One region of the Plantactinospora sp. GCM10030261 genome, then DNA from elsewhere that is predicted to be linked to it. Evidence: riboswitches for the same ligand, from Rfam matches in the RefSeq annotation. Region 1 holds a riboswitch; each other region holds the start of a gene.
What was found. A riboswitch is a leader RNA that binds a small molecule or an ion and turns the genes downstream of it on or off. The one in region 1 is predicted to bind cyclic di-AMP.

Region 1 (4,252 bases):
CCGGCCGGCTGCTCGCCGCCCGCCGCGCCGGTTGGTCGTCCACCGGACCTGACCAGTTCGGGGTGCTTGCCGCCAGCGAGGCGTCCACGGGAATCGGATCGGGCGGGACGCTCGGGATTGTCGGGACAGCCGAGCCGTTCGATGCCTCCGGCCGATGTTCGCCGGTGGCGACCAGCAGTTCGTACGCCCGCTCAACCGGCAGCACCCCGGTCGCGATGGCCAGCTTCAGCGGGACGGAAGCCCGACCGACGGTCGTCGGCAGGTCCAGTACCTCCGGCGGCACCCGCCGCTCCGCGAGGTAGGCGGCCGCGGCCGGCGGCACATCCGACCACGCCCGCACCGCATCGGCCGTGCTGAAGCCGTACGCCGACCAGCGGTCCGCCTCGTCGGTCACCCGCTGCGCCACGTGCCTGGGGACCTCCGCACGCCCTCCGAGATCGTCACTGAGCAACGCACGGGCGAGCGGCGCCAGCGACGCGACCGGCACCCACCGTGGCTCGGGACCGCCCGCCGCCGACTCGGACCGGCGCCGGCGTCCCGGCTGGTCGGAACCACGCTGAACAGGCATACCAGTATCCAAGCATGATCCGCCGCGCCGGTCCTGGCCAGGGGTGAGACCGCCGTCGCGTAGGTTGGGTCGCATGCGTGTCGTTATCGCCGGAGGCCACGGGAAGATCGCCCTACGGCTGACCGCCCTGCTCGCCGGCCACTGACCGGCCCAGCTCGGTCCGGCCCCGGGTCGCTGGCGTCGCCCGCCCCGGAACCGAACTCCCGAGGCGGGCCGAGCCGGTCGGCGTCAGGTGGAGTAACCGCGGGTGGCCATCCACTTCGCCAGGTCGATCGTGGTAATCCAGTACGAACTCTGCCCGTTCACGAAGGCCGGGTCTGCGATCTTGAGTAGTCGGCCCTGGTCCCGGTAGCCGACGACAGTGACATAGTGCCCGCCCGGGTAGTCGTGCCAGCCGCCCTCGGTGTCCACCTGGCTGCCGACGATGTTCGCCACGATCGGGCGCCCGCCGCCGATGGCACGTACCGCGTCGGCCTGCAACCGGTCCATCTGGGCGGGGCTGGGTGCGCCCGGCAGTTCCCGGGTGACGTAGTCGGCGCCCTTGCCCAGGCCGTTCAGCACCCGGGTGGTGTCGGCCGCCGAGTCGGTGCCAAGTTCCGACGTGTTCAGCCGGCGGGCGAGGTCATCCTGGCTTGGCGTACGACCCATCGCCGACAGCGCGATACGGGTGGCCGCCGGGCCACAGTAGTAGAACGTGGTCTGCGCCTGGTAGTCGTAGGCCAGCGACTTCGTCGCGGGCGGCTTCGGCGGCGCCTGGGTGGTCGGCGCGGCGGCGGACCGGGACGCCGCCGACGACGCCGGGTCACTCGGCGAAGCGTCGCCCGGCGCCGGGGCGCTGGTCGGCGCGGCCGGGCTGCTGGCATCGGGGGCGAGTGCGGCCGCGGCGACGCCGGCCGGCGCGGTGCGGTCGGCCGGTTCCGGTGGCTGGTTGACCACCATGGTGACCATCCCGGCCGCGGCCACCGTCGCGACGCCGGCGACACCGAGGCGGTACGGGGGCCGGGTGGACAGCCGGCGGATGTGCTGGGCCGGATGGTTGATCAATCGGCGTATCTGTTCAACGACATGCTGCACGGGATCCTCCAGGGGGATTCCGGCTCCGGCCGCGAAGGGTCCCGGAGCCGGCGGGTCCGCCAGCGGTTCGGTACGGGTGACCGGCCCGGCTCCTCGCCGGGCAGGGCAGAGCGACGCGCCCCGGGGCCGGACGGCACCGGCGGGACGGTCGCGCGTGGCGAACCTACGGCTGGCTGACGACGGTCAGGGCGCCACCGGGGTGGGCGCGGGGGCGGACGGGTTGACGGGACGCGGGAGGATCCGCGGGGAGAAACGGCGCACGAGGGGATCTCCTTCCACAACCGCTTGCCGGGTTAGCTGACGGATTCGGACGGGAAAGGTCGCCCTACCACGGACCTGACATCCGCGGATTCACCCCTGGAACGATGGGTCCCCGGCTCGCTATCAACGATTCAGCGGGTCCACGCCGACGCCACCCATTTGGTGACAACAGCCGGCGGGACGGGACGACACTACTGGCGCTACCACCCGTTCGCCAACCCCTGTTCACCTGGAGAAACAGCGATGCGGCTCGCCTCACAAAACGCCTACGGTCCGGATTCGTCCACGCTGACCGAAACGATTTCGGACGCCCCGGACCGACGTCGGATAACGGCAACTGACGGGCGACCACGACGGTTTCCACGTTCGCGCGACGATTGGTGATGACCATTCAGCCGATCAAGGGCGGAACGCTATCTCCCAGGGGATCAGACGGTTGTCGTCGATCAGTTCGTCGCCGCCAACCCGATGTCGGCGGTCGACCGGCCACGCGTGTGCCCGGCACGGCACGCCCGGTCGGGTGATGGCTCGATGTCGGTGCCGGTGGGCATACTGCCGGACGGGGCGCGGAGGAGCTTGGAGGACGCCATGACGATCCTGCTGGCCATCGGGACGGCCAAGGGCCTGTTCCTGGCCACCGGCGCGGACGACGGACGCTGGGAGCTGTCGGGGCCACACTTCGCGATGACCGGCGTGTACGCCGTGGCCATCGACAAGCGGTCGGCCCGCCCCCGGTTGCTCGCCGGGATGACGAGTTCCCACTACGGCCCCAGCGTGGCCACCAGCGACGATCTCGGCGCGTCGTGGCACGAGCCGGACCACGCCCCGGTCGCCTTCCCGGAGGAGACCGGCGCCAGCCTGGGACGGGTGTGGCAGCTCGCTCCCGGCGCCGCCGACCAACCCGGACTGGTCTACGCCGGCACCGAACCCTCAGCACTGTTCCGCTCCACCGACGGCGGCGGGACCTTCGACCTGGTCCGGTCGCTGTGGGACCACCCGCACCGGAAACAGTGGGGAGCCGGGTTCGGCGGCCAGGCCATCCACACCGTGCTGCCGCACCCCACCGATGCGGCTCGGGTGCTGGTGGCCATGTCGACCGGCGGGGTCTACCGGACGACGGACGGCGGCGCCTCGTGGACCGCCGGCAACACCGGAATCCGGGCCTACTTCCTACCGGACGAGTGGCCCGAGTTCGGCCAGTGCGTACACAAGGTGGCTCGCGACGGTTCCGATCCGGAGCGGCTGTACGCGCAGAACCATCACGGCGTCTACCGCTCCGACGACGACGGCGGCACCTGGTCGTCGATCGCCGCGGGGCTGCCCAGCGATTTCGGCTTCCCGATGGTGGCGCACCCCCGCCGGCCTGGCGTGATCTACACGTTCCCGCTGGTCGCCGACAGCGAGCGGTTCCCAGTCGACAGGCGGTGCCGGGTGTTCCGGTCCGTCGATGCCGGCGACACGTGGGAGCCGTTGAGCCGCGGCCTGCCGAGCGACCCGTTCTATCCGGCGGTGCTGCGGGACGCCATGTGCGTCGACGACGCCAGTTCCACCGGTGTCTACTTCGGCACCCGCTCCGGGGAGGTCTACGCCAGCCGCGACGAGGGTGACTCGTGGTCGCCAGTGGCGACCCACCTGCCGGACGTGCTCTGCGTCCGCGCCGTGGCGGTCTGAGGTGGTCACCGTCCTGATTCCCGCCGCCCTCCGGCCGGACTCCGGTGGCGAGCGCCGGTTGGACCTGCCGGTCGGCGCCGGCACCCTGGCCGCGGTGCTCGACCAGCTCGCCGCCGGGTGGCCACGCCTGCACCGCCGGCTCCGGGACGAGCAGGGCCAACTCCGCCGGTACGTCAACATCTACGTCGACGGTGAGGACTGCCGGCGGGTCGGCGGGCTGGCCACGCCGGTGCCGGCCGACGCGGAGGTGCAGATCCTCCCGTCGGTGGCCGGGGGTTCCGGATGACCGGAGACGGTCGTCCGGCGTCGGCTCGGGACCATCCCGCCCCGACCCAGCGTCGCCCGGCGTCACCCGGAGCCTCCCCTCCACCACCGGCCGGCGACGACGCGGGCCGGATCCGCGACTCGCTGGCCGCCTGGCTGGCCGGGGTCACCTTCCTGGACCGGACGGCCGACCAGGTGAGCGCGCTGCTGGTGGACGCGGTGGTGCGGTGGGGCAGGGACCAGGGCTGGCGGGTGTACCGGCGCGCGGCAAGCGTGTTCCCGCTGCCCCCGCCGTACCAGCACCAGCACTCGTGGGTGGACGCGGCGTGCGCCCGGGCGGACGGCGCGCCGGTGGTGATCGAGGTCGACCGGGGGGCGCGCCGTCGGACGGCGGAGAAGCTGCTCGCTGAGGCG
Region 2 (4,252 bases), on a different contig from region 1:
CCAGTGCCCGACCGGCCGGGACACCTGCTCCGCCCCGGGCCTCGACCCGATCCGCAACTTCATGGACTACACCTACGACTCGTGCATGTACCAGTTCACGTCGGGCCAGGCCAGCCGGATGCTTACCGCGTGGAACGCGTACCGCGCGTCCTGACCGAACCCTCGACGGTGCCGGCTCCGACTCACGGGGCCGGCACCGCCGTTTCCAGCGGAACCTGCTTTCCCACCGGCACCTGGTTGACGCGGCGCGGGCGGGCCCGCCGTGAACCGCCGGACCCCCGAGCCGGGGAAGGCGCCGCCGACGGGTCGAGCCAGACCTGCACCGCGGGACGCTCGGCGGGCCGGCCGGTCAGCGGACCAGGGCCGTCACCACGGCGGGCCAGCATCGCCACGTCCACCGTGAACTCGAAGAGCCGCCAGTCCACCTGCGGTGCCGCCCGCAGCGTGTCGGCCAGCTCGGCCACCCGCGCCTCGTCGGTCACCGGACGGGCCCGACCGGCGACGTACGCCTCGTCGTCGCTGTCCTCGGGAGGAAACGAGTGCAGAGCGTAGCGGCCGTCGCGTTCGAGATCCCGCCGTTTGGGCGAGTCGACCACGAAACAGTAGAGCCCGTCGGGGGTGATCACGGGGGAGACGGGATGCACCCGCGGCCCACCATCCGCGCGCACCGTCGCGAGGTAGCCGAGGCCCGGTCCGTACTGCTGGAGAAGGCCGCGGATGCTCTCGGCGAGGCGGGGCTCGTCGGAGGCGAATTCGGTCCAGGAAGCCATGTGATCAGTCTATCGAACACCTGTACGAGGAGCCACCGCGACACGGCGGGTCCCCCGGTCGGATGACCGAGCCGGCCCGGCCGATATGGTGGCGCAATGCTGCTCTCGGACCGGGACCTGGTGCTCGAGATCAAGGCGGGCAACCTGGGCCTCGACCCGTTCGAGCCCGCCCTGGTGCAGCCGTCGAGCATCGACGTCCGACTGGACCGGCTGTTCCGGGTCTTCAACAACCACCTCTACACCCACATCGACCCGGCGGAGCGGCAGGACGACCTCACCTCGGAGGTGGAGGTCCCCGGCGGCGACCCGTTCGTGCTACACCCGGGCGAGTTCGTGCTCGCGTCCACGCTTGAGGTCATCTCGCTGGGCGACCAGCTCGCCGGCCGACTGGAGGGGAAGAGTTCACTCGGCAGGCTCGGCCTGCTCACGCACTCGACCGCCGGATTCATCGACCCCGGCTTCTCGGGGCACGTCACGCTGGAGCTGTCGAACGTCGCCAACCTGCCGATCACCCTGTGGCCGGGGATGAAGATCGGCCAGTTGTGCATCTTCCGGCTGTCGTCACCGGCCGAGCACCCGTACGGCTCCGAGGTCTACGGCTCGCGGTACCAGCACCAGCGCGGGCCGACGCCGAGCCGGTCCTGGCGGAACTGGCGGACCTGGCCACCCAACCACTGAGCCACGCGGCCCGCTGCACACCTGAGCGTCGAACGGCCCCTTCCCAGGCGCGAAACGCGATAGGAAGGGGCCGTTCGATAACCTATGGGCGGCCGTAACCCACGATGCTGCCGTCGTCGACCCGCTTCATCCGGACGTGGTCACCGCTCTGCGGTGCGTGGACAATCCACCCGCCACCCACGTACATCCCGACGTGCGAGAGGCCGCTGTAGAACACCATGTCACCGGGCTGAAGTTGGCTCCGGCTGACCCGTTTGGTGCGGTTGTACTGCTGGGCCGCGTTGTGCGGCAGGCTGACACCGACCTGGGCCCAGGCCCGCAGCATCAGGCCGGAGCAGTCGTACGAACTGGGTCCGTCCGAGCCCCAGTAGTACGGCTTACCGATCTGGGCACAGGCGAACTTCACCACCTTGCCGGAGTCGCCACCGGGATAGACCGCGGGACACGGTGCCGGCCGGAACACCCCACCGCCACCATTGCCGTACGCCTGGATGCGCAGCTTCTGCAACCGGTCGACCTCGGCGTTGATCTCCTTGGCCTTGGCCCCCAACTCGGCCTCGGACTTGGCGAGCTGGGCGATGAGCAGGTCCAGCGGCGCCTTCTGCTCCTCGTACTTGTGCTTGAGTTCGACCGCGGCCCGCACCTCGCGCTGCCGGTTGCGGCTGTACTGGTCGAGGATCTCCAGCCCGTCCATCAGGCCGGTCGGGCTGCCTGTGGTGAGCAGCGCGTTCACCACCGATGCCTGGTCACCCTTGTAGGCGTTGGCGGCCAGTCCACCGATCTTTCCGGTGACCCGGTCGACCTCGGCCTGCAGCGGCGCGATCTTCTTGGCCAGCGCGTCGGCCTGCTTGCGCTTCGCGCCCAGCTCCTGGCGGGCTGCGTTGTGCTGCTCGATGACCGGTTCGAGCTTGTTCCAGGCGACGTCGATCTGCTTCTCGATCTCTGTCACCGACGGTTCGGCCTGGGCCGGCGCGGCGCCGACAAGCGTGATCGCGAGTCCGGCGATCGCACTGAGGGCGGTGGACAGGACGGACCAACGCGGACGCGACCGGGCGGCGCGTCGACCGGCAATCGCCGGACGAGCGGGCCGCGGTCGCCAGGCATGGCTAGCCACCGAGGCTGATACTCCTTCTCCCCTGCTCCGCCTACCGGGTTAGCTGACGGGTTCGGACGGAAGAGAAACGCCCTACCGCAGGTTCTGCGGATTCACCCCGGTGGTGCGTGGGTCCCCGGTTCGCACGTCGACGATTCGGCGTATCGAGTTGTCGTCGTCCCGGTTGGACTGACCGTCACCGCTCGACGGTGACCAAGAGTAGGCAGGGCGCCTGATGGACGCAAGCCCGGAGACCCGGTGCGTCGTTTAACACTCCGGGCTGTGACACAACGTCACGTCATGAAGGTTTCTTGCATTCGCCTACTTCGAATCGACATCTGTTGACGTGAACCACGATCGCGGGCCAGGGTGACCAGGAAGCATCCCCGGAACCAGGAGGTCCGATGCACCGTCCCGAACCCCCACCGGGCGGCCGTGTCCTGATCGCCACGGCACTGGTCGCGGTGGCGACACTCGTCCCGGCCGGCGGACCGGCCACCGCCGACCCCGGTACCGACGGCCGGCAGCGGGCGTACGCCCGGGCCGCGACCGAGTACGGCGTACCGGAAAGCGTGCTCCTCGGCGTCTCCTACCTGGAGTCCCGGTGGAACACAAACGCGGGCACCCCCAGCACGGCGGCCGGCTACGGACCCATGCACCTCACCGACGCGCGACACGTGCGCAACCAGCCCCGGTCCGGCCACTACGGCCCGGCGGAGGATCCGCGCGGCGACTCGGCCCGGCCCGCGCTCGACGCTCACCGGCCAGTCGCCGACCCCGCACCGGACGCCCCCGCCCTGCAGACCATGGACGCCGCGGCGCGCCTCACCGGAGCCGACCCGGCGGCCCTGCGTACCGACCCGACCAGCAACATCCGCGGCGGCGCCGCACTGCTCACCGCGTACCAGAAGGCGCTGGGCGGGCCGGTCGGTGCCGGCAGCGACCCGGCAGCCTGGTTCGGCGCGGTCGCCCGGTACTCCGGCGCGGAGACCACGGACGCGGCGGCGGCGTTCGCCAACGAGGTGTACGCGACAATCAAGGCCGGCGCGGAACGGACCACCGACGACGGGCATCGGCTGCGGCTGCCCGCCCGGGCGGTCGAACCGGCGCGGTCGTGGCTCGGCCGGGTCGGACTACGCGCACCGAAACCGCGCCCGGACGGGCTGGAATGCCCGACCACCATCTCCTGCGAGTGGATCCCCGCGCCGTACGAGCAGTACGGCCCGACGGTCGGCGACTACGGCAACCACGACCTGTCCGACCGGCCGGGCCGGCAGAAGATCGAGTACATCGTCATCCACGACACCGAGGGCAGCTACGCCACCACGCTCGACCTGGTGCAGGACCCGACCTACGTGAGCTGGCACTACACGCTGCGCTCGGTGGACGGCCACATCGCCCAGCACGTGAAGACGAAGGACGTGGCCTGGCACGCCGGCAACTGGTACGTCAACGCCAAGTCGATCGGCCTGGAGCACGAGGGATTCGCCGCCCAGGGCACCTGGTACACCGAGGCGATGTACCGCAACTCGGCCAAGCTGGTCCGCTACCTCGCCACCAGCCTCGGCATCCCGCTGGACCGGCAGCACATCATCGGCCACGACAACGTGCCCGGCATCACGCCCGCCGCGGTCGCCGGCATGCACTGGGATCCGGGCCCGTACTGGGACTGGTCGCACTACTTCGACCTGCTGCGGGCGCCGTTCTGGGG
Region 3 (4,252 bases), on a different contig from region 1:
TCGAGACGGCCTGCGCCAGCTCACCCACCGGGCGGTGGATGCCGAGGCCGGCGTGCCGTCCGGGACGACCTCCAACCACGTACGCACCCGGGACGCCCTGCTGCGGGCGGTCATCGAGCGACTGGGCGCGCTGGACCAGGCCGACTGGGAGCGGTTCGCCGGCGAGGTGTCACCAGGGGACCCGACAGAGCTGGCCCAGGCGCTGATCGAGGTGGTGCGGGGTGCGGTCGGGCCGGCGCGAGACCGCACGCTCGCCCGGTACGCGCTCGCGCTGGAGGCGGCGGTCCGCCCGGAGTTGCAGTCGCACATGCTGCGCGGCAGGGCGGACGTCCTCCGGTGGGCCGTGCCGTGGCTGCGCCGGGCCGGTTCGGCGCAGCCGGAGACCCACGCCCGGTTACTGCTCGACTACCTGGACGGGGTGATCATGCACCAACTCTCGTTCCCGGAACCCGATTTCGACCCCGGACCCGGTGTCCGGACGCTCCTCACCGCCCTGTCCCGCACCCAGTAGCCCTCGCCCCCCGCCGGTGGCCCCGTCGATCTAGGGCAGATGGTTGTGATTGGAGATCAAAACGCGACCATCTGCCCTAGATCGACAGGGGCATACGCGTCAGGGGCATACGCGTGGGGAGGGCGTGCGACGGGGCGGCCGGCGCGGTGCGCCGACCGGCCGAGGTGGTCCGTCGCGGGTCAGTTCATCGACAGGTGGACGTGGTTGGTGTGGTCGCTGGACGGGTCGCCGCCCGCGCCGCTGTAGGACTTCCAGCCGCTGCTCGGCAACCAGATCTCCTTGAACCAGATGACGTACAGCACGCCGAGCCGGTTGGCGTTCTTCACGAAGTACGCCGCCAGGTTGTTGCCGTAGGTGCGGTCGCCGCCAGTGGCCACGCCGCCGAAACCGCCCTTCTGGGCGGCGAAGTCGCACGCCCGACCCTTCGGGTGCTCGCCCGATCCGCCGCTGCGGAAGCAGGAGACGAACCGGGTGAACCCGGCGGCCTTGGCCTGGTTCATGGCGTGCAACGTGCGTGGGGTGATGCAGCCCGAGGTCGTCGGGTCGTTGACGCTGCACGACTCGCTCGGCCACGAACCGTCGGAGTTGCGCGGCGCCGGCTTCGCCGAGGCGGACGACGTACCGCCGCTGCCGCCGGTGGACCGGGCTGAGCTGCCGGCGACGGCCAGGGCTCGTTCGGCCTGCTGTTTGCGCTTGGTCATCACGGTGAGCTGGGCGCGTTGCTCGGCGATCTCCCGGTCGACCGCGGCCTTCGCCTCGGTCTCGGCGTTGCGGGACTCGACCAACGCGCGCAGCTGCCGGTCCTCGTTGGCCGCCACCGCTTCGAGCCGGGCGGCCCGGTCCATCAGTCCGTCCGGACCGTCGGAGTTCAACAGGGCGGTCACCGGGCCGAGCCGACCGGTGCGGTACGCGGTGTCGGCCAACTCACCGACCGTCTGGCTCCGGGTGGTCAACTCGGTTTCGATGGTGCCCAACCGGCTGGCCAGCTCCTGCTGGCGTTTGGTCGAGGCGTCGAGCTTGGCTTTCGCGTCGAGGAACCCCCGGGACGCCTCGTCGAGTTGTTTGCGGAGAGCGTCGGTGCCGCCCTCGTCATCGGTGCCGGGCGCGGCCTGCAGTCCGGCGACCGGGGGTGGTGCCGCGGCCGCTGCTACCGGCGTGGCGACGGCGAGTGCGAGTCCCGCGGCGATCAGTGCCAGCACGGCGCGTACTCGGGAGCCGCGCTCGGGGGGCGTCAGTCGCGCGACGAAATGTCGAGCAGGTGCCATGAACCATCCTTCCGTCAGCCGCCGACCGGGTTAGCTGACGGGTTCGGGACGGAAGATCCCTACCGCTGACGCGGATGCACCCCAGGAACGTGGTTCCCCGGCTCGCGCGAGGCGATTAAGCGGCGGCCACCACCGGCGCCGGAAGGCACCTCCGGGTGGAGACCGCCGCCGAGTTTACGGGCGGTGACGGGGAATGGTGGCGGGGAGGTGCGGCGGGTCTGGCTAAATGTCCAATTAGTCCGGCTGATCCGGCGAAATTTAAGGCCCCATTAAAGCGATACGTGAACGGAGAGTAATGAATCGATCTCATCTCCGTGGCGGGGTGCGGTGCGGACGTGGGCCCTACGACCTACCAGCCGGTGGGTCCACAGGCCCCGGGTCGGGAGTCCGGCTCCACCTGCAAAGTGGCGTGGTCGATGTCGAACTCGTCATGCAGCGCCCGGCGCGCGGCGGAGAGCACCGCGCCGACCTCGGCCCCGGCGCGCACGGTCAGGTGCGCGGAGGCGACCTCCATGCCCGAGGTGAGCGTCCACACGTGCAGGTCGTGGACGTCGGTCACGTCGGGGAGGGCGCACAGTCGCGCCTGAACGGCGGGAACGTCGAGGTGCTCCGGCGCCGCCTGGACCAGGATCCGGATCGCCGCCCGCCCCAGCCGCCAGGTGCGCGGCAGGATGAACAGGCCGATCCCGACGGCCACCAGGGGGTCGGCCCACCACCAGTCGGTCAAGGCGATCACGCCGGCGGCGACGATGACGCCCACCGAGCCCAGCAGGTCGCCGACCACCTCCAGGTACGCGCCCCGCATGTTTATGCTTTCCCGTGCGCCGGCGCGCAGCAGCCCGAACGCGACGAGGTTGGCGCCCAGGCCGAGCACCGCCACCACGAGCATCGGTCCGACCACGACCTCGGGTGGATCCCCGAACCGGCGGACCGCCTCCACGAGCACGTAGATCGCGACACCGGAGAGCAGGACGGCGTTGGCCAGGGCGGCCAGCACCTCCAGTCGGTAGAGACCGAAGGTGCGCTGCGGATCGGCGCTGGCCCGGCGGGTGGCGGTGATCGCGGCGAGGGCCATGCCGATGCCCAGCACGTCGGTGAACATGTGACCGGCGTCGGAGAGCAGGGCGAGTGAGCCGGTGGCGAACGCCGCCACCGCCTCCACGATCATGAGGGTGGTGAGCAGGATCAGGGCCATCCACAGCCGGCCCCGGTGCCGCTCCGCGACGCGCAGCACCTGCCCGCCGTGGTCATGACCCGCTCCCACGCCCCTACCCTCCGTCCGACGGTCCCTCCCGGACCAATGTATGCTCACATTGCAATACATGCAATATTTTGGTCGACGGAAGGACGGACCTCCCCGGTCGGAGACCCGCCCTACGCGTAGTCGATCGTGGTCAGCCGCTGGGTGGCCCGGGACAGGGCCACGTACAGCGTGCGTACCCCGGCGGACGAGTCGGCCCGGATCTCCCCCGGCGCGATTAACACCACCCCGTCGTACTCCATGCCCTTTGCCTGCAACGCGTCGACCACCTGCAGGCGCGGACCGGAGAGCTCACGCAGCCATTCGGTGACCTCGGCCCGCCGCGGACCGGGGGTGATCACACCCACCGTGCCGGCCACCTCGTCGAGCAGCGCACGGACCGCCGCGACGGTCGTCGCCGGCAGGTCGGCGGCCGGCACGGAGAGCGCCACCGGCTCGACGCCGGTGGACCGGACCGCCGTCGGCAGGACCAGCGTCGGGTCCAGCTCCCGGATCACCCGGGCCGCCACGGCGAAGATCTCCGCCGAGTTGCGGTAGTTGGTGGACAGCACGTACTCGTGCCGGCGTCGGCGACCCAACGCCTTGTCCCGGGCCCGGGCAAGCTCCTCCGGGTCGCCGGTCCAGGCCGTCTGCGCCGGATCACCGACCACGGTCCACGACGCGAGCCGACCCCGCCGGCCCAACATCCGCCACTGCATCGGCGACACGTCCTGCGACTCGTCGACCACCACATGGGCGTATTCGCGGTAGTCCTCCGGGCGTCGGACCGCCTCGGCGCGGGCCGCCCGCTGCCGATCCGCGTACGTGCTGACCTCGCGTACCCCGCCGGCCACCCGGAACGCGTCCCGCCGTCGGCGAGCCGGCTGTGGCGGCCGTCCCAGCAACTCGTCCAACTCGTCCAGCAGCGCGACGTCGGCGATCGTCGGACCCTCGTCGGCAAGTGACCGGTAGGACCCGGCCACCATGTCGATCTCCGCCCGGGACAGGATCCCCCCGGCGTACGACCGTAGCCGCACCGGCCGGGCCAACCAGGCCAACACGTGTCGCGGGTGCAATCGGGGCCACCACGCCCGCAGGAAGTCACGGAACTCGGCGCGCTCGGCGAGTTCGTCCTCGAACTCGGCCTGTCCGGGCAGCCCACCGATCCGCAGCGCGCGGGCCTGGGCCCAGAGCGCGTCGAAAAGGCCGTCGATGCCGGCCCGGCGCACCTCGTTG

Region 2: linked by a shared signal. The riboswitch ahead of ACFQUZ_RS07925 (NlpC/P60 family protein) and the one ahead of ACFQUZ_RS30115 (C39 family peptidase) in region 1 are both predicted to bind cyclic di-AMP.
Region 3: linked by a shared signal. The riboswitch ahead of ACFQUZ_RS07070 (coiled-coil domain-containing protein) and the one ahead of ACFQUZ_RS30115 (C39 family peptidase) in region 1 are both predicted to bind cyclic di-AMP.

What each region holds. Positions count from the first base shown of each region.
Region 1 covers NZ_JBHTDD010000040.1:39,114-43,365, forward strand. Annotated here, with positions in the region: gene ACFQUZ_RS30110 (hypothetical protein) at 1-568, opposite strand, end outside; gene ACFQUZ_RS30115 (C39 family peptidase) at 797-1,654, opposite strand; cyclic di-AMP (ydaO/yuaA leader) riboswitch at 1,910-2,050, opposite strand; gene ACFQUZ_RS30120 (WD40/YVTN/BNR-like repeat-containing protein) at 2,492-3,574, shown strand; gene ACFQUZ_RS30125 (MoaD/ThiS family protein) at 3,576-3,860, shown strand; gene ACFQUZ_RS30130 (hypothetical protein) at 3,857-4,252, shown strand, end outside.
Region 2 covers NZ_JBHTDD010000005.1:27,294-31,545, reverse strand. Annotated here, with positions in the region: gene ACFQUZ_RS07940 (zinc metalloprotease) at 1-154, shown strand, start outside; gene ACFQUZ_RS07935 (pyridoxamine 5'-phosphate oxidase family protein) at 183-770, opposite strand; gene dcd (dCTP deaminase) at 867-1,448, shown strand; gene ACFQUZ_RS07925 (NlpC/P60 family protein) at 1,531-2,562, opposite strand; cyclic di-AMP (ydaO/yuaA leader) riboswitch at 2,576-2,713, opposite strand; gene ACFQUZ_RS07920 (N-acetylmuramoyl-L-alanine amidase) at 2,946-4,252, shown strand, end outside.
Region 3 covers NZ_JBHTDD010000004.1:129,204-133,455, forward strand. Annotated here, with positions in the region: gene ACFQUZ_RS07065 (TetR/AcrR family transcriptional regulator) at 1-511, shown strand, start outside; gene ACFQUZ_RS07070 (coiled-coil domain-containing protein) at 691-1,776, opposite strand; cyclic di-AMP (ydaO/yuaA leader) riboswitch at 1,780-1,908, opposite strand; gene ACFQUZ_RS07075 (cation diffusion facilitator family transporter) at 2,126-3,040, opposite strand; gene ACFQUZ_RS07080 (HelD family protein) at 3,151-4,252, opposite strand, start outside.